Regions from separate parts of the Sporacetigenium mesophilum DSM 16796 genome, predicted to be linked through region 2. Evidence: riboswitches for the same ligand, from Rfam matches in the RefSeq annotation. Region 2 holds a riboswitch; each other region holds the start of a gene.

Region 1 (3,220 bases), on a different contig from region 2:
ACTATTTTATAGAGAGTTAGGCGTAGGATTAGATGAGATTAAAAACATAGTAACATCACCTTCTTTTGATGGAGCTAAAGCACTTATAGAACATCGTGAAAAGCTCCTTGAAAAAAGAAAACAGTTAGATATGTTAATTGCAAATGTTGATAAAACAATTGAATGTACAGAAAGGAGTGTTATTATGAGTAATAAAGAAAAATTTGAAGGTTTTAAGAAAAAACTAGTTGATGAAAATGAAAAGAAATACGGAGAAGAAATCCGTGAAAAATACGGAGATGAAGCTGTTAATAAATCAAACAATAAAGTTAAAAATATGACTCAAGAAGAATATGATGAAATTACAAAACTTACAAATGAGGTTAATGAAACTCTTAGTGAAGCATTTAAAACTGGTGACCCTGCAGGTGAATTAGCACAAAGGGCAGTAGATTTACATCGTCAGTGGCTAAGCTTTTACTGGGATAGATACACTAAAGAAGCACATGCAGGAGTTGCTCAGATGTATGTAGATGATGAAAGATTTACAGCGTATTATGACAAAGAACAACCAGGAACAGCAGAGTTTCTAAGGGATGCAGTTTTTATATATACTGGAATGCAAAAGTAAAAATAGTATTAACAAAAAAAGCGATTGGGTAACCAATCGCTTTTTTAGATATATAATCCTTTAAATTAAATGTGATATAATATAATAAATAATATTTACATCGAGGAGTGATCTAAATGAATTTAGAAAATATAAAAGATGAAATCGTTACAAAGGTATATCATATTCCACAAGAAAAGAAAGTACCTTTACATAAACATCCTAAACATGATGAAATATTTTACTGTATTAAGGGTGAAGGGTTTGGTGTTTTAGAAGATAGAGAGATAAAATTAACTGTTGGTGAGGCATTTATAGTTCCTGCAGATACAATGCATGCATTAAGATCAGATAATAATCTTTATGTTAGTTCGTTTTTAATACCTGTTGTTAATGATTAAAAATCAAAATGTAAAATTGTAGAAATACAAAGAAATATGTTGAACATACTATAAGGACATGGTATATTATCTATTATATTAAAAAGAATAAAAAGATAGAGGCGCGAGATTTATTAGTACTAGTAATGAGGTAAGCACAATGATTTACTGGGAAAGGGATGATCGCCGAAGTGTACAACTGATGCTTTAAGGTTGTATTGCTGGGGGTGCATAGAATATATGTATCACTGTCACAAATAATATTTGTGGTGAGCTATCATTTAAGGGAAATTATATTGTGCGTATTTTTTGCGTACTTATAAAAAGCCTTGGGTGAAAAGCTCAAGGCTTTTTATATTATTATTAAAGGAGGAGTAAACACATGAACAATGTAGCACAAGCAACAAAAAAGAAATTATTTATACCTCATACTTATACTATTATATTTTCCCTTATAGTTATAATGTCTGCTCTTACTTGGATAATACCAAGCGGAGAATTCTCTAGAGAAGAAGTAGATGGCAGAATGGTAGTAGTTCCAGGAACCTACCAGTCTGTTGAGAGAAATCCACAAGGAATAGACGATATATTTGTAGCTCCTATAACTGGATTTATAGATGCTGCAGAAGTAGTTGGATTTGTTTTATTTGTTGGAGGATCTTTTGGTATAGTAAATAAAACTGGGGCAATTGAGTCAGGAATAAGATCTGTTATAAGTAAGCTTAAAGGAAAAGAAGTTTTTATAATACCGGTGTCTATGATATTATTCGGACTAGGGGGAACTACATTTGGGATGGCGGAAGAAACACTACCATTTTATATGATACTCATTCCTCTTATGACATCACTAGGATATGATTCATTGACAGCAATAGGAACTGTTTTTTTAGGAGCATTAGTTGGATGTACAGCTTCTACTGTAAATCCTTTCTCAGTAGGTATAGCACAAGCATTATCTCAGATAACACCAGGGTCTGGAATAGAGTATAGAGCAATAATATTCATAGTTCTTATGACAATAGCGATAACATTTATGATGGTTTATGCTAAGAATGTAAAGAAAAATCCTAAGTCATCTATAGTGTATGAAATAGATAAAAGCTTAAATAATGAAGTAGCATTTACATCAGAAACTATAAAGAAAATTACATTAAGAGAAATATCAGTTCTTTTAATATTTGGAGTAGGTATGGGAATTATGGTATGGGGAGTACTTACTCAAGGTTGGTATATAGCAGAAATAGCAATGGTATTTATAGGAATAGGAGTTTTATCTGGTATAGCTGGAGGACTTAAAGAAGATGTAATAGCAATTTCATTTATAGATGGTGCTAAGGATTTAGCTTCAGCAGCATTAGCAATAGCGCTAGCTCGTGGTATAGTTATTGTAGCTCAAAATGGATTTATAATAGATACTATGCTAAACTCAGCAGCAAACTTATTACAAAGTCTACCAAAAGCTGTATTTATAAACTTAACTATGATTATAGAAGGAGCTTTAACTTTCTTGATACCATCTAGTTCAGGTCTTGCATCACTTACAATGCCTGTTTTATCACCCCTTGGTGATTTGGTTGATGTATCAAGTCAATCTATAGTAACTGCTTATCAATTTGGATCAGGACTTATAAATATTATAACTCCAACGTCAGGAGTGTTGATGGGAGCATTGGCTATTGCAAATATTCCATGGTCTAAGTGGGTTAGATTCGTAGCTCCATTATTATCAATATTAACAGTTGCATGTATGACACTTTTAACAATAAGTTTATATATAGGATTTTAAATAAAAAAGTAATAAGACTCATCAAACTAATTATATTTCCGTTTGATGAGTCTTTTATTATATTAATTTATAACAGCTTCAAAAAGTTAAAAACAAAATATACTAAGAATTTTTTTATGTTAATAGTAGATAATAAAATTGTGCCACTAGCATAAAAAAATTACGGAGGTATAACTATGGATATGAATATGAACATTAATATGCCAAATAACCAAAATAAAAATGCAAAACAATATGTTGACGAAGTTTGTGGTCAACTTCAAAATTCTAAAAATTGTTTAAGTAAAGCCTTAGATTCTGTAGAAAAACCAGAAAACAAACAAAAAATACAAACTGCCCTACATGCAGTAGATAATGCTTTAGAAGCTACTGTTAATACACTAACAAATTATAAAGATTAATGTTAAAAGGTTGTATCTAATTAGATACAACCTTTTAACTACTAAATTTGAGCAACGTACCTGC
Region 2 (3,220 bases):
CTATTTATATCCTCCGGGTATTCTAAAAACATTATTGACTCAAGTATACTAGTCTTTCCGCTATTGTTTTCTCCTATTAGTATATTTATGTTTTTTGTATCTTTCAGTTCTATACTTTTTAGCTTTCTAAAATTTTCTATTTTTATGTTTTTTATATGACTCAAGTTACTTCCCCCTGCATAAAATATTGTATAACAAGCCTTTTGAATTTTCAGATTTTTTACAATATTTAAATATTTAACTATATATAATTCTTTTTATAGTATTATATATAGTTAAATATTTTTAAATATATAACTATTTCTATATCAATTGTTAATTATTATATTTGGTGGGGTGGGGGGTTTATGAGTAATTCTAATGCGTTTTTCAATGTTATTGAGTCCTTTATTAATACTTTTGGCATGGGGAGGTATATAATATTTGTATTAGGCAGTATACTTTTATTTTGTATATATGCTGTAGAGAAAAGTATTGCTAGTAAGGATTTTGATAGAGTTTATATGATAGCTCTTTTTGCTTTGATTGCATTATCTTCCCTACTCGGAGTAGGATTAGATGTTTATAATTAAAATTTCGTTGCTCAAAAAAAGCCTTATTGTGGAAAATCCACATTAAGGCTTTAGATTATTTCGTCATATGCAGCTTCATCTAGATTTATTAAACAAGGTGGAACAATATCCTTAGATATTAAATCTTCGTAGCTTTCTCTTTTTTTAATAACATAACTATTTCCTTCACTTACTAAAACAACAGCAGGTCTTAGTGCCTTATTATAATTACTAGACATTGAGTCATTATATGCACCTGTATTTAATACAGCTAATATATCATTTCTTTCTACTATAGGTAACTCTATATCTTTAATAAGTATATCCCCTGATTCACAGTATTTTCCACCTAGTGTTACTATTTCTTTTTCTATAGCATTTGCTTTATTAGCAACTATTGCAGAGTATTTAGCATCATAAAGTGCTACTCTTGGATTATCACTTAAGCCTCCATCAATTGATACATATTTTCTAACACCCTCTATATTTTTTATACTTCCTACATTGTATAATGTTATTCCAGCACTTCCTACAAACCATCTCCCTGGTTCTATTATTACACATGGTCTTTTTAAATTTCTTCTTTCAAACTCATCTTCTAATTCTTTCATTACCGGTTCTAAAAACTCATTTAAACCAACTTCTATATCGCCCTCAACGTATTTTATACCAAATCCTCCGCCTATATTTAGGTCTTCTATTTCGTAATTGTATTCATTTTTTATATGTTCTATCCAGCCTATAGCTACTCTTAACGCTTTTAAGTGCGATTCATTTGAAAATAGTTGAGATCCTACATGAAAATGAATACCTTTAAAATTTATATACTTTGAGTATATAGCTATTTTTATAGCTTCATCTATTTGAAGTAATGGAATTCCAAACTTTGAATCCTTTTGACCTGTACTTATATATCTATGAGTATTAGCGCCTACTTCTGGAGTAATCCTAAATAATATATTAGCTTCTTTATTTAAGTTTTTGCAAATTTCTTCTAGCAACTCTAGTTCACTTATACTATCTACTACTATTCTGCCTACTCCATGTTGAACTGCCATAATAAGTTCTTCCTTTGACTTATTATTTCCATGAAATATTATATCCTCCATAGGAAAATTAGCGCTTATAGCAACATATAATTCTCCACCAGATACTACATCTAAACCTAACCCTTCTCTTTGTACAATCTTACATATGGCTAAATTCAAAAATGCCTTTGATGCATAAACAGCTCTAACATTTTCGTATTTATTTAAAAAACTAGTTCTTACTTCGCTTCCCTTTTCTCTAAGAATACTCTCAGAAATTACATATAGTGGTGTTTTGTATTTTTTAGCTAACTCCACAGTGTTGCATCCATCAAAGTATAGTGTTCCATTTACTCTTTCAATCATAATCATTACCTCCATAAGTTATAATACAATGGAGATTTTGCAGTAACATCTTAATTTTCGTAATAAAAAAAGCCCAAGGAATATACTATCCTTAGGCTCTTAAATACTAATTCAAAAACGTTTATTAGCACTCACGAACTTAAGATAGCTCTCCACAAATCTCTTTGTGACAATGTTGTACATGTTTTGCACAACACCAACATATAAACTTAAAGCATCGTTTATACATTTCGGCGTTAGCACCTTTCCTATTGTTTCACTGTGCTTATCTCCACAATAGTACTATTTGATAACGCGACCTCTATCTTTTTGTATTTATTTTTATTAAATTATATTATACTACAATTTGTAAATTTGTAAACATAATTTTTAAAATATTATAGTAAATAATACACCTTGTTCTACATTTTTTAACTCATAACTTATATTATTTAACTCTAATATTTTTTTAACTATATAAAGACCTAGTCCACTTCCCCCTGTATTTCTATTTCTAGACTTCTCCAATCTATAAAAAGGTTCAAAAACTTTGGTTAATTCTTCTTCTTCTATAAACGCTCCTGTATTTAAAACCTCTAGTACTATGTTACTATCTCTTTCATATAGTCTAATAATTACCTTTTCTTTCTCTTTTGAGTATTTTACAGCATTATTAACTACATTTGATATTGCTTTTCTAATAAGTTGTTGATCACCCTTTATATATAAGTTATCTTGTATTTTATTTACTATAGTTAGATCCTTAGATATTAAAAAGTATTCAAAGCCCTTTGATATATCGTATACCATATTTGATATGTTTATATTTTGTACACTTGGTTTAAATTCAGTGCTCTCAAGTTTATATATTTCCATCATTTCATAAACTAGTTTTTCCATATGTTCCATAATATCAAAAGACCTTTTAAGATATTTATCCCTATCTTTATAAGAACCAATATTGTATATCATTCCTTCAAGTTGTCCTTTTACAGCAGTTATAGGAGTTTTTAGTTCATGTGATATAGTAGCTACAAATATCTTTCTTTGTTCTTCTAGTTCTCTTTCTCTTTCTATATCATTTCGTAGTTTTTTATTTGCTTGTGTTAATTCATTCATGGTGTTTTGTAAACTAAATGAAAGTTCATTTAAACTATTTGAAAGTTGACCTAATTCATCTTGAGAATAAACTTCACATTTTGTATCAAAATCAAGACCAATCATTCTCTTTGCTACATAGTTTAATTGTATAAGGGGCTTTGATATTAGTTTGGAGTATATATATCCACTTATAAT
Region 3 (3,220 bases), on a different contig from region 2:
ATTTGATAAAGTGCCAGTAAGGTTATTATTAATCGTGCTGGCGCTTTTTAGTGTATAAAGTTATTAACAGATATAGGTTAGGGATTTCCAAATTATGTTATAATAAACTAGAGATTAAAACGCTTAAAAATATACAAAGGAGCGCAAATATGAGCCAAAAGATAGAGTATAGAAAAACATATAAGCACATTTATGTACCAAAAACAACGCCAACAATTATTGATGTTCCTAAGATGCCATATATAATGGTTAGTGGTAGTGGAAACCCAAATAATGAGGAATTTGCAAAGGCAACAGAAGCATTATATAGTGTAAGTTATGCTGTTAAAATGTCATATAAAAGCAATTACGTTCCAAATGGATACTATGAATATACAGTTTTTCCACTTGAGGGAATTTGGGACTTAATTGATAAGACAAAGCCAGCAACTGATAAGGATAATTTTAAATACACAATAATGATAAGACAACCAGATTTTTTGACAAATGAATTATTTGAGAAATTTTTAGAACAAACAAAAAAGAAAAAGTCAAATCCATTTCTTGATAAATTAGTATTTGGTGAAATAACTGATGGATTAAGTTGTCAAATTATGCACATAGGAAGTTTTGATGATGAGCCTGAAAGCTTTGATAAAATGGAGAAGTTTTGTGATGAAAATGGGTATACAAGAGCTAGTAAACTTCACAGAGAAATATATCTATCAGATCCAAGAAAAACAGAGAGTTCTAAGTTAAAAACTGTTTTAAGATTTTCTGTAAAAGAGATTTAGATTATATTGAATATAATATTAGTATATAAGTACCATTAATTGGGAATAAAGGTTATAATAGTATTAGGGAATTTTATTAAATAGGAGGGATAACATGGAACAGCAACAAAAGGTATTTCAAAAACTTGATGAATTAAACATTTCATACGAGGTGACAAACCATCCACCAGTTTATACAATAGAGGAAATGGATGATTTAGGTATTTCTGATCATGGAGATGTATGCAAGAATTTATTTATTAGAGATGCAAAGGGAAAAAGACATTTTCTTGTTGTACTAAACAAGGACAAGCAAGCAGACCTAAAAAATATAAGAGAGCAACTTGGGACTACTGGTTTGAGTTTTGCATCTGAAGAAAGACTATCAAAATATTTAAACCTTAGTAAAGGTGCCGTAACTCCTCTAGGTGTTGTAAATGATGAAGATCATTTAGTTGAGGTTGTATTTGATAGAGATTTGATAAATAAAGAAAAACTTGGTGTTCATCCTAATGAAAATACAGCGACAGTTTGGATTGCTTTTGACGGCCTTAAAAAGCTAGTGGAACAAAATGGAAATAAAATTCACTATTTGAACATTTAGAACAAATAGTAATATAGAAAATGTTGACAACATATTAATATAGTGTTAAGCTATAAAAAATCAAAACTTCATAAAAATCCTCATCCTTAAGGGTGAGGTAGAGGCGCGGTTGTTAAGAGTAACTATATCGAGGTCGGGAACCTATGACATATAGTAAAAGGAGCCACCGCCGAAGCATCAGATACCAAAGTCTGTTGCTGGGTCTGTATCAAATAGGTACAGGACTGTCATCATTGTATATGCTCGATACTTTGATGTTGTGCTATCTCACATTGAGCCAGAAAGGAGAGAGGATTGTCTTTAGCTTTGCTATGTTTACATAAGCACCTGACAAGCCTGTTAGGTGTTTTTTTATTACAATTTTTTAATATGGAAGAAAATGGGAGGAAAACAATGAACAATAACTCAGCACAATCACAACAAATTCAAAGTGGGGATTCGGGTTTTAAAAAAGAAATTAGTTTATTTGGTGGAGTAAGTATTTTAGGCGGTATAATGGTTGGTTCTGGAATATTTTATCTAGGTTCATATGTATTAATGAGAACTGGAATGAGTTTAGGGCTAGCCTTATTGACTTGGGTTTTGGGAGGAGTAATATCGTTATTAGGTGGTATTTGTTACGCAGAACTCGGTGCATCAGACCCAAGAGCTGGAGGACTTACTGTATATTTAAGTAAAGCATATTCACCTATAGTTGGTTTTTTAAGTGGTTTTAATAACTGGTTAATAGCAGGGCCTGGTTCTATTGCAGCACTGGCAATTGCACTTCCAAGTGCTTTAACTGCAATACTTCCTATGGGAGAATGGACAGTTAAATTTGTTGCTATTGCACTTATAATAATATTAACAGTTGTAAATTATTTTGGCGTTAAATTCGGATCTAGACTTCAAAATATATCAATGGTTGCAAAATTAATACCTATTGGAATTATAATGGTTTTAGGACTTATATTTGGAAAGGTAACACCTGATTTAAGTTTAGCTCCAGTAACTGGCGATTTTAACTTCGGAGCAATTATTAGTATGGTAGCTTTTGCAGTTGTTGCAAGTTTGTGGGCATATGAAGGATGGACAAATTTAAATACTGTAGCTGAAGAGGTAAAGAACCCTAAGAAAAACCTACCTCTTGCAATAATTATATCAATAGTTTCAATAACGATATTATATACATTATTCAATTATTCTATATACAGAGTTATACCTTTTGAAGAAATTCAAAGTTTAATAGCAAGCAATGAATATTACTTAGGAACACATGCAGCACAAAAGTTAATGGGAAATACAGGTAGTATATTAGTTATAGTAGGCATGGTAATAGCAATGTTTGGAGCTTTAAATGGATGTATATTAGCATTCCCTAGAATGTATTATGCAATGAGCCAAGAAGGTCACTTCTTTGAAAGTTTTAAAAAATTACACCCTGTACACAAAGTTCCTCATAATGCTTTAATAGTACAATGTATAATATCTATTGTATTAGTATTATTAAGAGACTTAAATCAGTTAACTTCATTAGTTGTATTCTCAGGAATGTTGTTTAATACACTAGGGGTATATGCAGTTATGATTTATAGAAGAAAGTTCCCAACTGCTGAAAGACCTTACAAAGTAATTGGATATCCTGTTACAGTAATATTAACAACTTTAGTATTCTTAGGGTTAATGGTAAATACATTTATCGAAGATCCTCAAACTTCAATAATAGGGTTACTTGTTCCAGCAATTGGTATAATATTTTATATATACTTTGATAGAAAAAATAAAGCTAGAAGAAACATTCAATAGGGGGATTGTCTTATGATTACAATTTTAAAAAACGGAAAAATATATGTCGAAAAAAATAATTTTTGTGAAGCAGTTTTAA
Region 4 (3,220 bases), on a different contig from region 2:
ACCAAAGGAATGGTTTGGTGAAATGAAGAATAAAAAAATATTAGGGTTAGCTTCTGGTGGTGGTCAGCAAATGCCTATATTTACTGCATTAGGTGCAAAGTGTACGGTATTGGATTACTCAGAAAAACAATTGTTAAGTGAAAATGAAGTAGCGAAAAGAGAAAGCTACGATATTAAAACAGTTAGGGCGGATATGACAAAGCCTTTGCCTTTTGAGGATGCGTCCTTCGACTTGATCTTTCATCCAGTTTCTAATTGCTATGTTGAGGATGTTCTTCCTATATGGAAAGAATGTTATAGGGTGTTAAAAAAAGGCGGAATATTATTATCAGGACTAGATAATGGTATTAATTATATTTTCAATGACGAAGAAACAAAGGTAACCTATAAATTGCCATTTAACCCGCTAAAGGATAATCAACAGTATGATGATTCAATAAAAAATGACTGGGGAATTCAATTCTCACATACCATTGAAGAACAAATAGGTGGACAATTACAGGCAGGATTTATGCTAACAGATATATATCAAGATACAAACGGTGCAGGTAAACTACATGAATTCAATATACCAACTTTCTATACAACGAGAGCAATTAAAAAATAGGATTATGAATATAGGCTAAAATAATCAAAAAATATATTATGATTAAAAAATCAAATATGAAACAATATTGACAATATATGGATAAAAATATATAATAAAAACATAGGATACTTCAAAAATTACAAATAAAAACAACAATAGGAATGTGACGTAACTAGACATAAATAGAGGTGCGAAGGAAATGGGTAACTTTTAGGTGTTAAGGAGAAGAGCCTCCGATACTAAAGGTGAATGATTTCTTTGCCGAAAGAATGTATTTGTTCTTAAGTATGTTCTTGGTTATAGAGCACAAAGCCCTATGATTGCCATAGATTGTTATGGAGAGCTATTTATGTAATGAAAATAAAAATTTTCATTACATAAATAGCTTTTTTAATTTCTAATATTTTCTAAAAACTTCCATGAAATTAATTGACAAAATATAACTGTAGATATATAATTAGATTAAGAATATTGAGAATATTATAAAAACAATAATTAACATAAATAGAGGCGCAAAGGAAAGGGGTAACTTTTAGGTGTTAAGGAGAAGAACCTTCGATACTAAAAGTGAATGATTTCTTTGCCGAAAGAATATATTTGTTCTTAAGTGTATTCTTGGGTATAGAGCAGAAATGCCCTATAACTGCCATAGATTATTATGGAGAGCTATTTATGTAGTGAAAATAAAGATTTTCATTACATAAATAGCTCTTTTAAATTATAAGAAAATTAACTACATATACATATATTAAATTGCGGTATTTTCTGAAAATTACGACTGTAAAAATATGATTGACAAACTTTAGACAATGATTTACAATAAATTCAAGTAATAAATAAAGATTATGAATAAAGGAAAAATTAAAAATTATCATAAATAGAGGTGCGAAGAAAAGGGTAACCTTTAGGTGTTAAGGAGAAGAACCTCCGATATTAAAGGTGAATGGTTTCTTTGCCGAAAGAATATATTTGTTCTTAAGTGTGTTCTTGGGTATAGAGCAGAAATGCCCTATAACTGCCATAGTTTATTATGGAGAGCTATTTATGTAGTGAAAAGAAGGGTTTTCATTACATGAGTAGCTTTTTTCTATTGCAGGAAAAAGTACTGGAAATCTTTCAACGTCTTTTATTCATAACCACAAACAATATAGTCCAATAATCAAAGGGGGAATTACAATGGAATTTTGTTTTTCAAAAGAGCATAACATGCTCCAAAAAATGTATCAGGAATTTGCTGACAAAGAGGTTAAACCTTTTGCTCAAGAGGTAGATGAAAAGGAAGAATTTCCAATAAATACTGTTAAAAAATTAGCGAAATATGGCTTTATGGGAATACCTTTTCCTAAGAAATATGGCGGTCAAGGTGCAGATAATTTAGCTTATGCTATGGCAGTAGAAGAATTATCTAAGGTTTGTGGAACTACTGGGGTAATAGTTTCAGCTCATACTTCATTATGTGCAGCACCTATATATGAATTTGGAACAGAAGAACAAAAACAAAAATATTTAACTCCACTTGCAAAGGGAGAAAAATTAGGGGCATTTGGATTAACTGAACCTAATGCAGGAACAGATGCTGCTGGACAACAAACTACAGCAGTTTTAGATGGAGATGAATACATATTAAATGGTTCTAAGATATTTATAACTAATGCTGGATATGCTGAAACTTACATAGTTATGGCAATGACAGATAAATCTAAAGGAACAAGAGGAATATCAGCATTTATAGTTGAGAAGGGAACTGAAGGATTCAGCATAGGAAAACAAGAGCACAAACTTGGTATAAAAGGGTCTGCAACTTGTGAACTTATATTTGAAAACTGCAGAATTCCAAAAGAAAACTTACTTGGTAAAGAAGGTAAAGGCTTTGGTATAGCTATGAAAACGCTAGACGGTGGACGTATAGGAATAGCAGCTCAAGCTTTAGGTATAGCTCAAGGAGCAATAGATGAAACTGTTTCTTATGTTAAAGAAAGAAGACAATTTGGAAAGCCAATATCATACTTCCAAAATACTCAATTCCAAGTTGCAGATATGAGCACTAAAACTGAAGCAGCAAGATTACTTGTTTACAAGGCTGCTAAAGCTAAGGATAGAGGAGTAGCTTATTCTTTAGAAGCTGCAATGGCGAAATTATATGCTTCAGAAACTGCAATGGAAGTTACAACAAAGGCAGTACAACTACACGGTGGATATGGATATACAAGAGAATATCCAGTTGAAAGAATGATGAGAGATGCAAAGATAACTGAAATATATGAAGGAACTTCAGAAGTTCAAAGAATGGTTATATCAGCAAACGTACTTAAATAAATAGGGGGGATTAAAGATGAATATAGTTGTTTGTATAAAACAAGTACCAGATACTACAGAAGTTAGACTTGATCCTAAAACAGGAACATTAATAAGAGATGGGATACCAAGTATAATAAATCCAGATGATAAGAGTGGACTTGAAGCTGCTTTAAGACTTAAGGATGAAATAGGAGCTCATATTACAGTAATTACTATGGGACCAGCACAAGCTGAAGAAGCATTAAGAGAATCATTTGCAATGGGTGTAGATAGAGCAATACTTTTAAGTGATAGAGCATTTGCAGGAGCAGATACTTGGGCTACATCAAGTAC

The links. A riboswitch is a leader RNA that binds a small molecule or an ion and turns the genes downstream of it on or off. The one in region 2 is predicted to bind lysine.
Region 1: it holds a riboswitch for lysine, as region 2 does, so the genes downstream of both, BS62_RS05000 (YfcC family protein) here and lysA (diaminopimelate decarboxylase) in region 2, are expected to answer to the same signal.
Region 3: it holds a riboswitch for lysine, as region 2 does, so the genes downstream of both, BS62_RS03015 (APC family permease) here and lysA (diaminopimelate decarboxylase) in region 2, are expected to answer to the same signal.
Region 4: it holds a riboswitch for lysine, as region 2 does, so the genes downstream of both, BS62_RS10810 (acyl-CoA dehydrogenase) here and lysA (diaminopimelate decarboxylase) in region 2, are expected to answer to the same signal.

The regions. Positions count from the first base shown of each region.
Region 1 covers NZ_JCANUR010000003.1:172,929-176,148, reverse strand. Annotated here, with positions in the region: gene BS62_RS05010 (MerR family transcriptional regulator) at 1-610, shown strand, start outside; gene BS62_RS05005 (cupin domain-containing protein) at 727-990, shown strand; lysine riboswitch at 1,079-1,254, shown strand; gene BS62_RS05000 (YfcC family protein) at 1,352-2,755, shown strand; gene BS62_RS04995 (hypothetical protein) at 2,932-3,156, shown strand.
Region 2 covers NZ_JCANUR010000011.1:44,869-48,088, reverse strand. Annotated here, with positions in the region: gene BS62_RS09905 (AAA family ATPase) at 1-164, opposite strand, end outside; gene BS62_RS09900 (hypothetical protein) at 348-572, shown strand; gene lysA (diaminopimelate decarboxylase) at 623-1,945, opposite strand; lysine riboswitch at 2,083-2,257, opposite strand; gene BS62_RS09890 (sensor histidine kinase) at 2,315-3,220, opposite strand, start outside.
Region 3 covers NZ_JCANUR010000001.1:593,747-596,966, forward strand. Annotated here, with positions in the region: gene BS62_RS03005 (GyrI-like domain-containing protein) at 150-773, shown strand; gene BS62_RS03010 (prolyl-tRNA synthetase associated domain-containing protein) at 868-1,356, shown strand; lysine riboswitch at 1,447-1,629, shown strand; gene BS62_RS03015 (APC family permease) at 1,750-3,141, shown strand; gene BS62_RS03020 (amidohydrolase) at 3,154-3,220, shown strand, end outside.
Region 4 covers NZ_JCANUR010000013.1:33,462-36,681, forward strand. Annotated here, with positions in the region: gene BS62_RS10805 (class I SAM-dependent methyltransferase) at 1-607, shown strand, start outside; lysine riboswitch at 765-943, shown strand; lysine riboswitch at 1,087-1,266, shown strand; lysine riboswitch at 1,460-1,638, shown strand; gene BS62_RS10810 (acyl-CoA dehydrogenase) at 1,766-2,905, shown strand; gene BS62_RS10815 (electron transfer flavoprotein subunit beta) at 2,922-3,220, shown strand, end outside.